Regions from separate parts of the Streptomyces sp. NPDC059443 genome, predicted to be linked through region 2. Evidence: predicted binding sites of a transcription regulator. Region 2 holds the regulator's gene; the other holds the start of a gene.
The links. Region 2 encodes HspR, which represses chaperone genes until heat shock. Its sites were predicted from a motif close to TTGAGNNNNNNNNNCTCAA; they were not measured.
Positions count from the first base shown of each region.

Region 1: a site for HspR is predicted at 2,988-3,006, ahead of lon (endopeptidase La). Genes of this name have one in related genera too.

Region 1 is NZ_JBHYVM010000037.1:29,827-35,858, forward strand. Features, by position in the region: gene ACFXDJ_RS29280 (MarR family winged helix-turn-helix transcriptional regulator) at 1-411, opposite strand, end outside; gene lon (endopeptidase La) at 569-2,965, opposite strand; gene ACFXDJ_RS29290 (sulfite exporter TauE/SafE family protein) at 3,134-3,763, shown strand; gene ACFXDJ_RS29295 (hypothetical protein) at 3,779-3,943, opposite strand; gene ACFXDJ_RS29300 (DUF4259 domain-containing protein) at 4,152-4,562, shown strand; gene ACFXDJ_RS29305 (DUF4097 family beta strand repeat-containing protein) at 4,602-5,351, opposite strand; gene ACFXDJ_RS29310 (sulfurtransferase) at 5,457-6,032, opposite strand, start outside.
Region 2 is NZ_JBHYVM010000008.1:83,217-89,248, reverse strand. Features, by position in the region: gene ACFXDJ_RS10420 (helix-turn-helix transcriptional regulator) at 272-1,315, shown strand; gene ACFXDJ_RS10415 (heat shock protein transcriptional repressor HspR) at 1,449-1,895, opposite strand; gene dnaJ (molecular chaperone DnaJ) at 1,897-3,081, opposite strand; gene grpE (nucleotide exchange factor GrpE) at 3,133-3,807, opposite strand; gene dnaK (molecular chaperone DnaK) at 3,807-5,660, opposite strand; gene ACFXDJ_RS10395 (sugar transferase) at 5,935-6,032, shown strand, end outside.

The DNA of each region.
Region 1 (6,032 bases), on a different contig from region 2:
CAGCCGGGCCAGCTCCGCGACCTCCCCGCGGTCCCAGTCCGCGAGCTTGCGCATGTACTGCTCGCGCCGGGCGCCGCGGACCCGCAGGAAGCGCTCCCGCCCCTCGTCCGTGAGCCCGACCAGGAAGGCGCGGCCGTCCGCCGGGTCCGGTTCGCGGGCCACCAGGCCCAGCACCTCCAGGGCCCGCAGCTGGCGGCTCATCGTGGCCTTGCCGACCCCGAAGTACCCGGCCAGCTCGGTCGCCCGCTGCTGGCCGGCGGCCTCCAGGCGGACGAGGAGCCCGTACGCGGCCGGTTCCAGCTCGGGGTGCAGTTCGCGCGCCATCTCCCCGGAAGAGGCGCGGGCCCGCCGGAGGAAGACGGACAGCTCCCGCTCCAGGGCAAGGATCTCCTGGTCTTCGCTCCCGTGCACGTGTCCCGCTCCTTCGGTGGTGTGTGGGGCACCAGTATTTCGCAGCGGGTACGCCACGGGCCCGGGACCCCGCCGGAGCGGAGTCCCGGGCCCTGTGACGTGGGCGGACCAGGCGACGGATCAGGCCGTCGGGCCAGGCGTCGAGCCAGGCGACGGATCAGGCGACCGCGGTCACCGCCACCGCGTCGGCGACGAGGGCCAGCGCCAGCACCTGGCGGACATCCGTCACCGGGTGCACCTCCAGCCCCTCCAGCACCTCGGCCGGGACGTCGTCCAGGTCGGCCTCGTTGCGCTTCGGGATGATGACGGTGGTCAGCCCGGCCCGGTGCGCGGCCAGCAGCTTCTGCTTGACCCCGCCGATGGGCAGCACCCGCCCGGTCAGCGAGACCTCGCCCGTCATCGCCACGTCCGTGCGGACCTGCCGTCCGGACAGCAGCGAGGCCAGCGCCGTGGTCATCGTGACGCCCGCGCTCGGGCCGTCCTTCGGCACCGCGCCCGCCGGGAAGTGGATGTGCACGCCCCGGTCCTTCAGGTCGGCGACCGGGAGCTCCAGCTCCGCGCCGTGCGAGCGCAGGAAGCTGAGCGCGATCTGCGCCGACTCCTTCATCACGTCGCCGAGCTGCCCGGTCAGGGTCAGGCCCGCCGCCCCGGTCTCCGGGTCGGCCAGCGAGGCCTCCACGAACAGCACGTCCCCGCCCGCCCCGGTCACGGCGAGGCCGGTGGCCACGCCGGGCACGGAGGTGCGCCGCTCGGCCGGGTCCTGCGCGGACTCCGGTACGTGGTGCGGCCGCCCGATCAGCGCCCGCAGCTCGCCGGCCCCGATCCGCAGCGGCAGCTCCCGCTCCCCGAGTTCGTGCTGGGAGGCCACCTTGCGCAGCAGCCGGGCGATGGAACGCTCCAGGGTGCGTACGCCCGCCTCGCGGGTGTACTCCCCCGCCAGCTTGCGCAGCGCGCCCTCCTCCAGCACCACTTCCTCCGCGCCGAGGCCGGCGCGCTCCAGCTGGCGGGGCAGCAGGTGGTCACGGGCGATGACCACCTTCTCGTCCTCGGTGTAGCCGTCGAGCCGGACGAGCTCCATGCGGTCGGCGAGGGCCTCGGGGATGGCCTCCAGGACATTGGCGGTGGCCAGGAACACGACATCGCTCAGGTCGAGTTCGACCTCCAGGTAGTGGTCCCGGAAGGTGTGGTTCTGGGCAGGGTCGAGCACCTCCAGCAGCGCCGCCGCCGGGTCCCCGCGGAAGTCGGAGCCGACCTTGTCGATCTCGTCGAGGAGCACGACCGGGTTCATCGACCCGGCCTCCTTGATGGCCCGGACGATCCGGCCGGGCAGCGCGCCCACGTACGTACGCCGGTGGCCGCGGATCTCGGCCTCGTCCCGGACCCCGCCCAGCGCGACGCGGACGAACTTGCGTCCCATGGCGTGGGCCACGGACTCGCCGAGGGAGGTCTTGCCGACCCCCGGAGGGCCCACGAGCGCCAGCACGGCCCCGCCGCGGCGGCCGCCCACGACTCCCATACCCCGCTCGGAGCGGCGCTTGCGCACCGCGAGGTACTCGGTGATCCGGTCCTTCACGTCGCCCAGCCCGGCGTGCTCTGCGTCCAGGACGGCCCGGGCGCCGCGGATGTCGTACTCGTCCTCGGTCCGCTCGTTCCAGGGCAGTTCGAGCACGGTGTCCAGCCAGGTGCGGATCCAGGAGCCCTCGGGGGACTGGTCGCTGGACCGCTCCAGCTTGTCGACCTCCTTGAGCGCGGCCTCCCGTACCTTCTCGGGCAGGTCGGCGGCCTCGACGCGGACGCGGTAGTCGTCGGACTCCTCGCCCTCCTTCTCGCCGCCGAGCTCGCGCAGTTCCTTGCGGACCGCCTCCAGCTGACGCTTGAGCAGGAACTCCCGCTGCTGCTTGTCGACCCCGTCCTGGACGTCCTTGGCGATGGACTCGGCGACGTCCTGTTCGGCGAGGTGGTCGCTGAGCGCCTTGACCGCGAGCTTGAGCCGCGCGACCGGGTCGGCGGTCTCCAGGAGCTCCACCTTCTGAGCCACGCTCAGGAAGGGCGAGTAGCCGGAGTTGTCGGCGAGCGCAGACACCCCTTCGATCTGTTGGACCCGGTCGACGACCTGCCAGGCCCCGCGCTTCTTGAGCCAGCTGGTGGCGAGCGCCTTGTACTCCTTGATGAGCTCGGTGACGGCCCCGGGCAGCGGATCCGGGACGCTCTCGTCCACGGTCTCGCCCTCGACCCAGAGCGCCGCCCCGGGCCCGGTGGTCCCGGCCCCGATGCGGACCCGCCCGCGCCCCCGGATCAGCGCCCCCGGGTCCCCGTCCGACAGCCGTCCCACCTGCTCGACGGTGCCGAGCACCCCGGTCCCGGTGTACTTCCCGTCGACCCGCGGCACGAGCAGCACCCGCGGCTTCCCGCTCCCGGCGGCGGCCTGCGCCGCCTCCACGGCCCCCCGGGCCTCGGAGTCGGTCAGGTCCAGCGGTACGACCATTCCAGGCAGCACGACCTCGTCGTCGAGCGGCAGCACGGGCAGAGTGAGCGTTACGGACGTCGAAGCCATGATCTTCCCTCCGGCAGTGAAGTTGAGCTATGCCGACTCAATGCACATGCGCCCCCCAATGTTCCCCAACCCCCGTTCGCCCGGGGCGAACAGGGGTCGCGGTGCCTTCCCCCGAAGGTGCGGGCCGTTGGTAGTAGGCGGGGGTCACCACCGGGGAGGATTCCTGCCATGGCCACTGACCGGCCCCTCGCTCCGTTGCGCTCGACGCACTCGATGCCCGTGGTGTTCGGAGCCGGGGCGGCGATCGGCGTGGCGGTCAACCTGCTCGCCGGGAGCCTGCTGGGCGCCTGGGCCGGGGCCTCGTGGGCGGTGCGGATGCGCTCCTCCACCCTCTACGAGGTGCTGGCCGCGCTGATGGTGCTGATGGCCGGGGCCCTGCTGTTCACGCACTTCTCCACGCTGGGGACCCTCGACCTGCCGCTGTGGGCACAGGTGCCGCTCGGGGTGACGGCCGGGTTCGGCATCGGGGTGGTCGCGGCCATCATGGGCGTGGCCGGCGGCGAGCTGCTGATCCCGACGATCGTGTTGCTCTTCGGGCAGGACATCAAGACCGCGGGGAGCCTGTCCCTGCTGGTGTCGCTGCCGACGATGTTGGTGGCCTTCGCCCGCTACAGCCGCGACGGCAGCTTCGCCGTACTGGGCGCCAACCGCCGCTTCGCCTTGGTCATGGTCGCGGGCTCGATCGCTGGGGCGGTCCTGGGCGGGCTGCTGCTCGGAGTCTTCCCCGACGTGCTCCTCATCCCCGCGCTGGCCGCGATCCTGCTGGTCTCCGCCGTCAAGCTCGCCCGCCACGAGTAACCCCGCGCGCGGGTGCTACCCGCCGAGCGCGAGCCAGAACCGGCACTCCCCGCATTGCTCGGAGTACCGGTCGTCCCGGTAGCCGGGCTCGCCCGTGGACCGGTTCAGCAGGCGCAGCCGGCGCCCTTGGACCTCGTCGTCGTGGCCGCGGTCGTCACCCGTCCAAGGCATGCCGGACATCGCCTGATCCCCCATCACCTCCCGAGAGGTGCGAGGTCGATCTGCCCGGAACCGAGACCGGCTCGCCAGCCGATTCCTGAGGGGCCGCCCGGCGCGCGCACCGCTGCGGACCGTCGCGGTCATCGGTGCACAGGAACCCGCGGCGTTGTCAGTGGCCGCTGCGACGATCCACGGACATCACCACGAGCACCACGAACGGGAGAAGAACATGGGCACCTGGGACGTCGGCCCCTTCGACAACGACACCGCCGCGGACTTCTGCGGAGGCCTCGACGACGCGCCGGAGAACGAGCGCGAGGCCCGCATCCGCGGCGCCCTCGCGGAAGTGGTCGACACTCTTGACTACCTCGACCAGGACATCGCGGCGAAGGCGGTCGCCGCGGCTGCGCTGGTTGCCGCGCAGTGCCCCGACGGCACGCCCGTCACCACGGCCTACGGCCCGGATCTGCCCCTGCCCCGGCTCTCCGGTGACCTGCGCACGGTTGCCGTCAGAGCCCTCGACCGGGTGGTCACCGGGCCCTCCGAGCTCATGGAGCTCTGGGAGGAGACGGAACGGCCCGGGCCTTGGCGGGCCGGGATAGGTGAACTGCGGGCCGTCCTCGCGCCGCAGCAGGCGTAGGGCTCCGCGGTTCGCCCCCTGAGGCGGTAGCCGGAGGCCTCAGGCCGCCGATATCTGGATGTCGCCCGAGGTGGTCTTCGCCGAGAGGTGGGACGGGGCGGACGGGTCCGTGGGGATGGTGATCTTGCGGGCGCCGGAATCGGTGGAGACATCGACCCGGTACGGGGCCGAAGGGACCTTCAGCTTCGCGCTGCCCGAGGTGGATTCCACCGCGACCGAGGCCGGGGCCTTCGCGAAGGCCAGGGTGACGGCGCCGGAATCGGATCGGGCCTCCACGGCCTGACCGGACAGGTTCCCGGCGGTGATCTCCCCCGAGGAGGTACGGATCTTCAGCGGGCCGGCGATCCCGTCGGCCTTGACCTCGCCCGAGGAGGATTCGAGGCCGGCCGCGGCCACCCCGGTCACCGTGATGTCCCCGCTGTCGCTGTGGAGTTCGACCTTGGCCGAGGCCGGCACCTCCAGGCGGTAGTCGACGGAGCACTGGTTCGAGCAGTCCCCGTTGGTGAGGGTCAGCACGCCCCCCGAGACCTGCTGGGCGGGCTCGGGCTTGGTGTCGCCGCGGTAGTGGACGGTGCGGTGGACGACGACCCCCGGACCGGAGCCGACGGTGACCTTGATGTCACCGCTGCGGGCATCCGGCACGGCGACCGCGGTGACGGCCTCCGAGACGGTGGCGTCGGAACTCGCGCTCTTCTGCGGGCCGATGGAGAGGGAGCAACCGGTGAGGAGGAGGCCCGCGGCGAGGGCGACGGCGGTGGAGGCGGCGGCGGTACGAACAGTCAGCGTCATGTCTACGATCGTGCCCGCGGGGCGGGTACGGCGGCCATGGTGCCCGTGCCCGAATCCTGGTGGGGTTAGCACCACCCCGGAGCCGGACCCAGGCACCCCCCGCCGCTACGGACCGGCTTCGGCCCCCGTCACCACCGGCCGGTCCGGTGACGGCATGCCCCACTCGCTCCAGGAGCCGTCGTACACCGCGAGCCGCCCGTACCCGGCGAGTTCCGCGCCGAGGGCGAGCACGCACGCCGTGACCCCGGATCCGCAGCTGAAGTAGAGCCGCTCCCGGTCCCCCGCCACCGCCCCGATCGCCTCGCGGAGCTCGGCGGCGGGGCGCATCAGGCCGTCGGCGTCCTGGAGTTCCCCGAAGGGGAGGCTGACCGCGCCCGGCATGTGGCCGCCTCGCAGGCCCGGGCGCGGTTCGGGGGCGGTACCGGCGAAGCGTTCGCGGGTGCGGGCGTCGAGCACGGCGGCGGCCGGATCGGCCAGGGCCGCCGAGACGGTGGCGGCGTCCACCAGGAGCCCGGCGCGGGGGCGGGCGGTGAAGGAGCCGCGGGGGCCCTCGTACGCCGCCGCGCGCTCCTCCACCGGCCGCCCCGCGGCGAGCCACGCGGGGAGCCCGCCGTCGAGGACGGCGATCCGGTCGAAGCCCATGGCGCGCAGCATCCACCAGGCGCGAGCGCTGGAGTAGAT
Region 2 (6,032 bases):
CGCAGGGATGGTGTCCCAGCCGAAGTCGTTCCCGACCTTCACCACAGCGGGCGAACCCGCACTGACATCAGCGCTTCCCGTGTCCCCATTGACGGCGACGACTGCCCCAAAAATCGCGACGACGGAGAAAACAACGGCAAGCGCCGAGCGAAGCATTCTCTGATACATGGTCGGCTTCGTCCTCACTTGATGGAATCTTCTCCCCCGCACTGACAGACGATGGCTCATTCAGGCACGTCAGTGCCACAGGGACGATGCATCATGTTCTTACATGTTCAGGACCCTGGGGGGTGGAGATTTGCCGCAAAGCACAACAAACCCGACACATCACCACCCCGTCACGGAGATGTGCGCCGAGGGAACCCGACTCTACGCAGCGGCTCTGGGCACCGGCCGCGTCGCCCGCGGTGAAGTCAAGAACGCCCCCTGCCTGCTCGAATTCGCCCTGCTGCGCCCCGACCCGGACGACGCGAACCAACTGCGCGCGGTTCCCCCGTCCGTCGCACTCGCCCAACGGCTTCACCCGATCGAACGAGAGATCCAGGACCGTAGGCGCACCGCCGTGGATCTCACCGACGCGTTCGAGCCGTTCCTCGCCCTCAGCGCCCAGAGCCCCGCCAACACCCACGCCATCACGGTGCTGGAGGGATTCGACCAGATCAACGCCGCCATCGATCTGGCCACCGCCGAGTGTCACACCGAGGCGCTGACCGTCCAACCGGGTGGCGCCCGGCCGACGTTCAGCCTCAGCCAGTCCCTGGAGCGCGCCTCGCCGATGATCGACCGCGGGGTGAAGATCCGCACGCTCTACCAACACACTGTGCGGCACAGCCAGGGCACGCTCGCCTACGTGGACAGGATCTCCACGGGCAAGGTGGAGATCCGCACGCTGGAGGAACTGATCGAGCGTCTCATGATCTTCGACCGCACGGTGGCTTTCATCCCCGCGAGCCACGATCGGCGGGTCGCCCTGGAACTGCGGCACCCGGGACTGATCGAGTACCTCATCAAGGTCTTCGAGCAGCTGTGGCGCAGGGCCGTACCGCTGAACGACAAGGTCACGTACACGCACAGCCCGGACGGGATCTCCGGAGTGCAGCGCTCCATCGCCCACCTCCTCATCGAGGGGCACGTCGACGAGGCCATCGCCCGGCGCCTGGGCATGAACGTGCGCACCTGCCGCGCGCACATCGCGAAACTGGCCACCGCCCTGGGCAGCGGCAGCAGGGCCCAGCTGGGCTACCTCATCGCCGAGTCCGGCATCCTGCACGACTCGGGTCCCGGGGACGCCGGGGGGCTTACGGAGCCGCGCTGACGGCTACGGCCGGGATTGCGGCCGGATGCGGCCGGCGGAGACGCACAGAGGCCCCGCCCGGGCCCTTCGAGAAGGGTCCGGGCGGGGCCTCTGCGCGTACGGGCGGGGCTACGGGCCCCGCTACGCGTTCCGCTCAGTCCGTCGGGCGCTTGGGGCGCCAGACGACCAGGGCGTTGCCCGGGACCGGCGGCTGGTACGGGACCAGGTCGCGCCGGTACGAGGCGTGGACCTGGGCCTCGCGCTGCTGGAGCACGGCGGCGGCCCCGTCGACGGCGCTGGAGAGCTCGGCCACGCGCTGCTGGAGCGCGGCGACCTGGTTCTCCAGTTCGATGATCCGCTTGATGCCGGCCAGGTTGATGCCCTCGTCCTGGGACAGCGCCTGCACCGTGCGGAGCAGTTCGATGTCGCGGGCCGAGTAGCGCCGGCCGCGCCCGGCCGTACGGTCCGGGGAGACCAGGCCGAGGCGGTCGTACTGGCGCAGGGTCTGCGGATGCAGCCCCGAGAGCTGGGCGGCCACCGAGATCACGTAGACCGGGGTCTCGTCGGTGAGCTGGTAATGGCTCCTACGGCGGCCGTCCATGTCATGCTCCCTTCGCGGACTCGAACAGCGCGGAGCGCGGGTCCTCGGACTCCATCGCCTCGCGGTACAACTCCAAGGCCTCGCGGGCCTTGTCGTTCAGCTCGGTCGGGACCGCGACCTCCACCGTGACGAGCAGGTCGCCGCGGGTGCCGTCCTTGCGGACCGCTCCCTTGCCGCGGGCCCGCATCGTACGGCCGTTGGGGGTGCCCGGCGGCAGCTTCAGCGTCACCGAGGGACCGTTCAAGGTCGGGACCTTGATGTCGGCGCCCAGGGCCGCCTCCGCGAACGACACCGGAACGGTCACCGTGAGGTTGTCGTCCCTGCGGCCGAAGACCGGGTGGCCGTCGACGTGCACGACCACGTACAGATCGCCGGACGGGCCTCCGCGCTCGCCCGGAGCGCCCTTGCCGCGCAGCCGGATCCGCTGGGAGTCGGAGACCCCCGCCGGGATCCGGACCTGCATGGTCCGGGAGCTGCGGGCCCGGCCGCTGCCCTTGCAGACGTCGCAGGGGGTCTCGGCGATCAGGCCGCGGCCCTTGCAGTCCGCGCAGGGGTCGGTCAGCGAGAAACCACCGCCGCTGCCCCGGGAGACCTGGCCGGTGCCGACGCAGGTCGGGCACACACGGGGCGTGCCGTTCTTGTCGCCGGTGCCCGAACAGGCCTTGCAGGGCGACTGCGAGGACATCCGGAGCGGGACCGTGGCCCCGTCCACCGCCTCCGTGAAGGAGAGGGTGACCTCCGACTCGATGTCCTGGCCGCGACGCGGCTGGGTACGGGTCCCCGCACCCGGGCCGGCGCCGCCGCGGTTGAACAGGCCGCCGAAGACGTCGCCCAGACCGCCGCCGAAGCCGCCGCCCGCGCCGCCCTGCTGCTGGCCTCCGAAGAGGTCACCGAGGTCGAAGTTGAACGAGCCGCCGGCCCCGCCCGGTCCGGGGCGGAAGCCTCCGTTGCCGAACAGGGCGCGGGCCTCGTCGTACTCCTTGCGCTTCTTGGCGTCCCCGAGGATGTCGTTCGCCTCGGAGATCTCCTTGAAGCGCTCCTCGGCCGAGGAGTCGCCCTTGTTGGCGTCCGGGTGGAACTCGCGGGCGAGCTTCCGGTACGCCTTCTTGATCTCGGCCTCGGTGGCGTCCTTGGGGACACCGAGGACCTTGTAGTAGTCCTTCTCGACGAAGTCCTTCGTGCTCATCCCCGGTGTCCCTCCTCTCGCGCTGCCTCTGCTGTGACTACGTGTTCAGCGTCAGCCCTTTTCGGGGGCATCCGCGTCCTTGTCCGACGGCGTGTCGGCCTCCGCCGCCTCGGACTTCGGCGCCGCGCCCGGCTGGGGCTCGGCCACCGCGACCCGTGCGGGACGGATCGTACGCTCGCCGATCCGGTACCCCGGCTGAAGGATCGCCACGCAGGTGTCCTCCGTGACGTCCGGCGCGTACGAGTGCATCAGGGCCTCGTGGATCGTCGGGTCGAAGGGCTCGCCCTCCTTGCCGAACTGCTGCAGGCCCATCTTGGCCGCGGCGGTCTCCAGCGATTCGGCCACCGACTTGAAGCCGCCGACCAGTTCGCCGTGCTCCCGCGCCCGGCCGATGTCGTCCAGGGTCGGGAGGAGCTCCGTCAGGAGGGCCGCGACCGCGATCTCCTTGACGGCGATCCGGTCCCGCTCCACCCGGCGGCGGTAGTTCTGGTACTCCGCCTGGAGCCGCTGGAGGTCCGTGGTGCGCTCGTTGAGCGCCGTACGGGCCTGGTCCAGCTGGGCCAGGAGGGCCACGTCCGCGGCTGCCGCTGCTGCTGCGTCCCCGGCCGGGGCCGCCGGCTCCTCCTTGGAGGAACCAGCGGTCTTCGGCTCGGCGGCTGCGTCTTCCGCGCCTGCGCCGGTGGGGACTTCGGGCTTCTCTTCGAAGCCCGGGGTCTCCTCCGACATCAGGCAGCGCCGCCCTTCGGCTTCTCGTCGTCGACGATCTCGGCGTCGACGACGTCGTCGTCGGCCTTGGCCTGGTGAGCACCCTCGGCGCCCGCGGCACCGGCGGCACCCTGGGCGGCCTGGGCGTCGGCGTAGATCGCCTGGCCGAGCTTCTGGCTGACGGCGGCGAGCTTCTCGGTCGCGGTGCGGATCTCGGCGGTGTCCTCGCCCTTGAGCTTCTCCTTCAGCTCGGCGATGGAGGCCTCGACCTCGTCCTTGACCTCGGCCGGGACCTTGTCCTCGTTGTCCTTGACGAACTTCTCCGTCTGGTAGACGAGCTGCTCGCCCTGGTTGCGGGACTCGGCCGCCTCCTTGCGACGGGAGTCCTCGTCCGCGTACTGCTCCGCCTCCTGGCGCATGCGGTCGACCTCGTCCTTGGCGAGCGAAGAGCCGCCGGTGACGGTCATCTTCTGCTCCTTGCCCGTGCCGAGGTCCTTGGCCGTGACGTGCATGATGCCGTTCGCGTCGATGTCGAAGGAGACCTCGATCTGCGGGATGCCACGGGGGGCCGGCGGCAGGCCGGTCAGCTCGAACATGCCGAGCTTCTTGTTGTACGCCGCGATCTCGCGCTCGCCCTGGTAGACCTGGATCTGCACGGACGGCTGGTTGTCCTCGGCCGTCGTGAAGATCTCGGACCGCTTGGTCGGGATCGTGGTGTTGCGCTCGATGAGCTTGGTCATGATGCCGCCCTTGGTTTCGATACCGAGGGACAGCGGGGTCACGTCGAGGAGCAGGACGTCCTTGACCTCACCCTTGAGAACGCCCGCCTGGAGGGTCGCGCCGAGGGCGACGACCTCGTCCGGGTTGACGCCCTTGTTGGCGTCCTGACCGCCGGTGAGCTCCTTGACGAGCTCGGCGACGGCCGGCATGCGGGTGGAGCCGCCGACCAGGACCACGTGGTCGATCTCGGACAGCTGGATGCCGGCGTCCTTGATGACGTTGTGGAACGGGTTCTTGCAGCGGTCGAGCAGGTCCGCGGTCAGCTGCTGGAACTGGGCGCGGGTGAGCTTCTCGTCCAGGTGCAGCGGGCCCTCGGCGGAAGCCGTGATGTAGGGCAGGTTGATCGAGGTCTCCGTGGAGGAGGACAGCTCGATCTTCGCCTTCTCGGCGGCCTCGCGCAGACGCTGGAGCGCCATCTTGTCCTTGGACAGGTCGACGCCGTGGCCGTTCTGGAACTGCTTCACCAGGTAGTCGACGACGCGCTGGTCCCAGTCGTCGCCACCGAGGTGGTTGTCACCGTTGGTGGCCTTGACCTCGACGACGCCGTCGCCGATCTCAAGGAGCGACACGTCGAAGGTGCCGCCACCGAGGTCGAAGACGAGAATGGTCTGGTCGTCCTTGTCGAGACCGTAGGCCAGGGCGGCGGCGGTCGGCTCGTTGACGATGCGCAGGACGTTGAGGCCCGCGATCTCACCGGCCTCCTTCGTCGCCTGACGCTCGGAGTCGTTGAAGTAGGCCGGGACGGTGATGACCGCGTCCGTGACCTTCTCGCCCAGGTACGCCTCGGCGTCGCGCTTCAGCTTCTGCAGGATGAAGGCGCTCATCTGCTGCGGGTTGAAGTCCTTGCCATCCAGGTTGATCTTCCAGTCAGTGCCCATGTGGCGCTTGACGGAGCGGATGGTCCGGTCCACGTTCGTGACCGCCTGGCGCTTGGCCACCTCGCCGACGAGGACCTCGCCGTTCTTGGCGAAGGCGACGACGGACGGCGTGGTCCTGGCGCCCTCGGCGTTGGTGATGACGGTGGGCTCGCCGCCTTCCAGAACGCTGACGACGGAGTTAGTGGTGCCCAGGTCGATGCCGACCGCACGTGCCATTTTGATTCCTCCAGCTGACTTGAGTGGAACAGACTCAAGAATGCACCACGGCGGCGCGTGCGTCAACAGAGCTGAGCCTAGGGGGCTCAACCTTTAGGCTGCGCTTACGCGCAACCGTTCCAGCCTTGGCGGGCGGCATCAGCCAAATCCAGCCCCGCCGGCGTTTGAGGCGCGGGGCCTGGGGCGGAGCCCCAGCAACGGCGCCGCACCCGAACGGGGCACAGCCGCCGCGCGGCACCGCAGCACCGCCGGAGGCGTCCGGCACGGTGCCGGTATGCCTCTGCTGCTACGCCTCCCCGCACGGCCAGAGCTACGGCCGGCCAGGCCATCGGCCAAGCGGGTCCTCGACCTCCTCGGGGCGGCGCTCCTGAT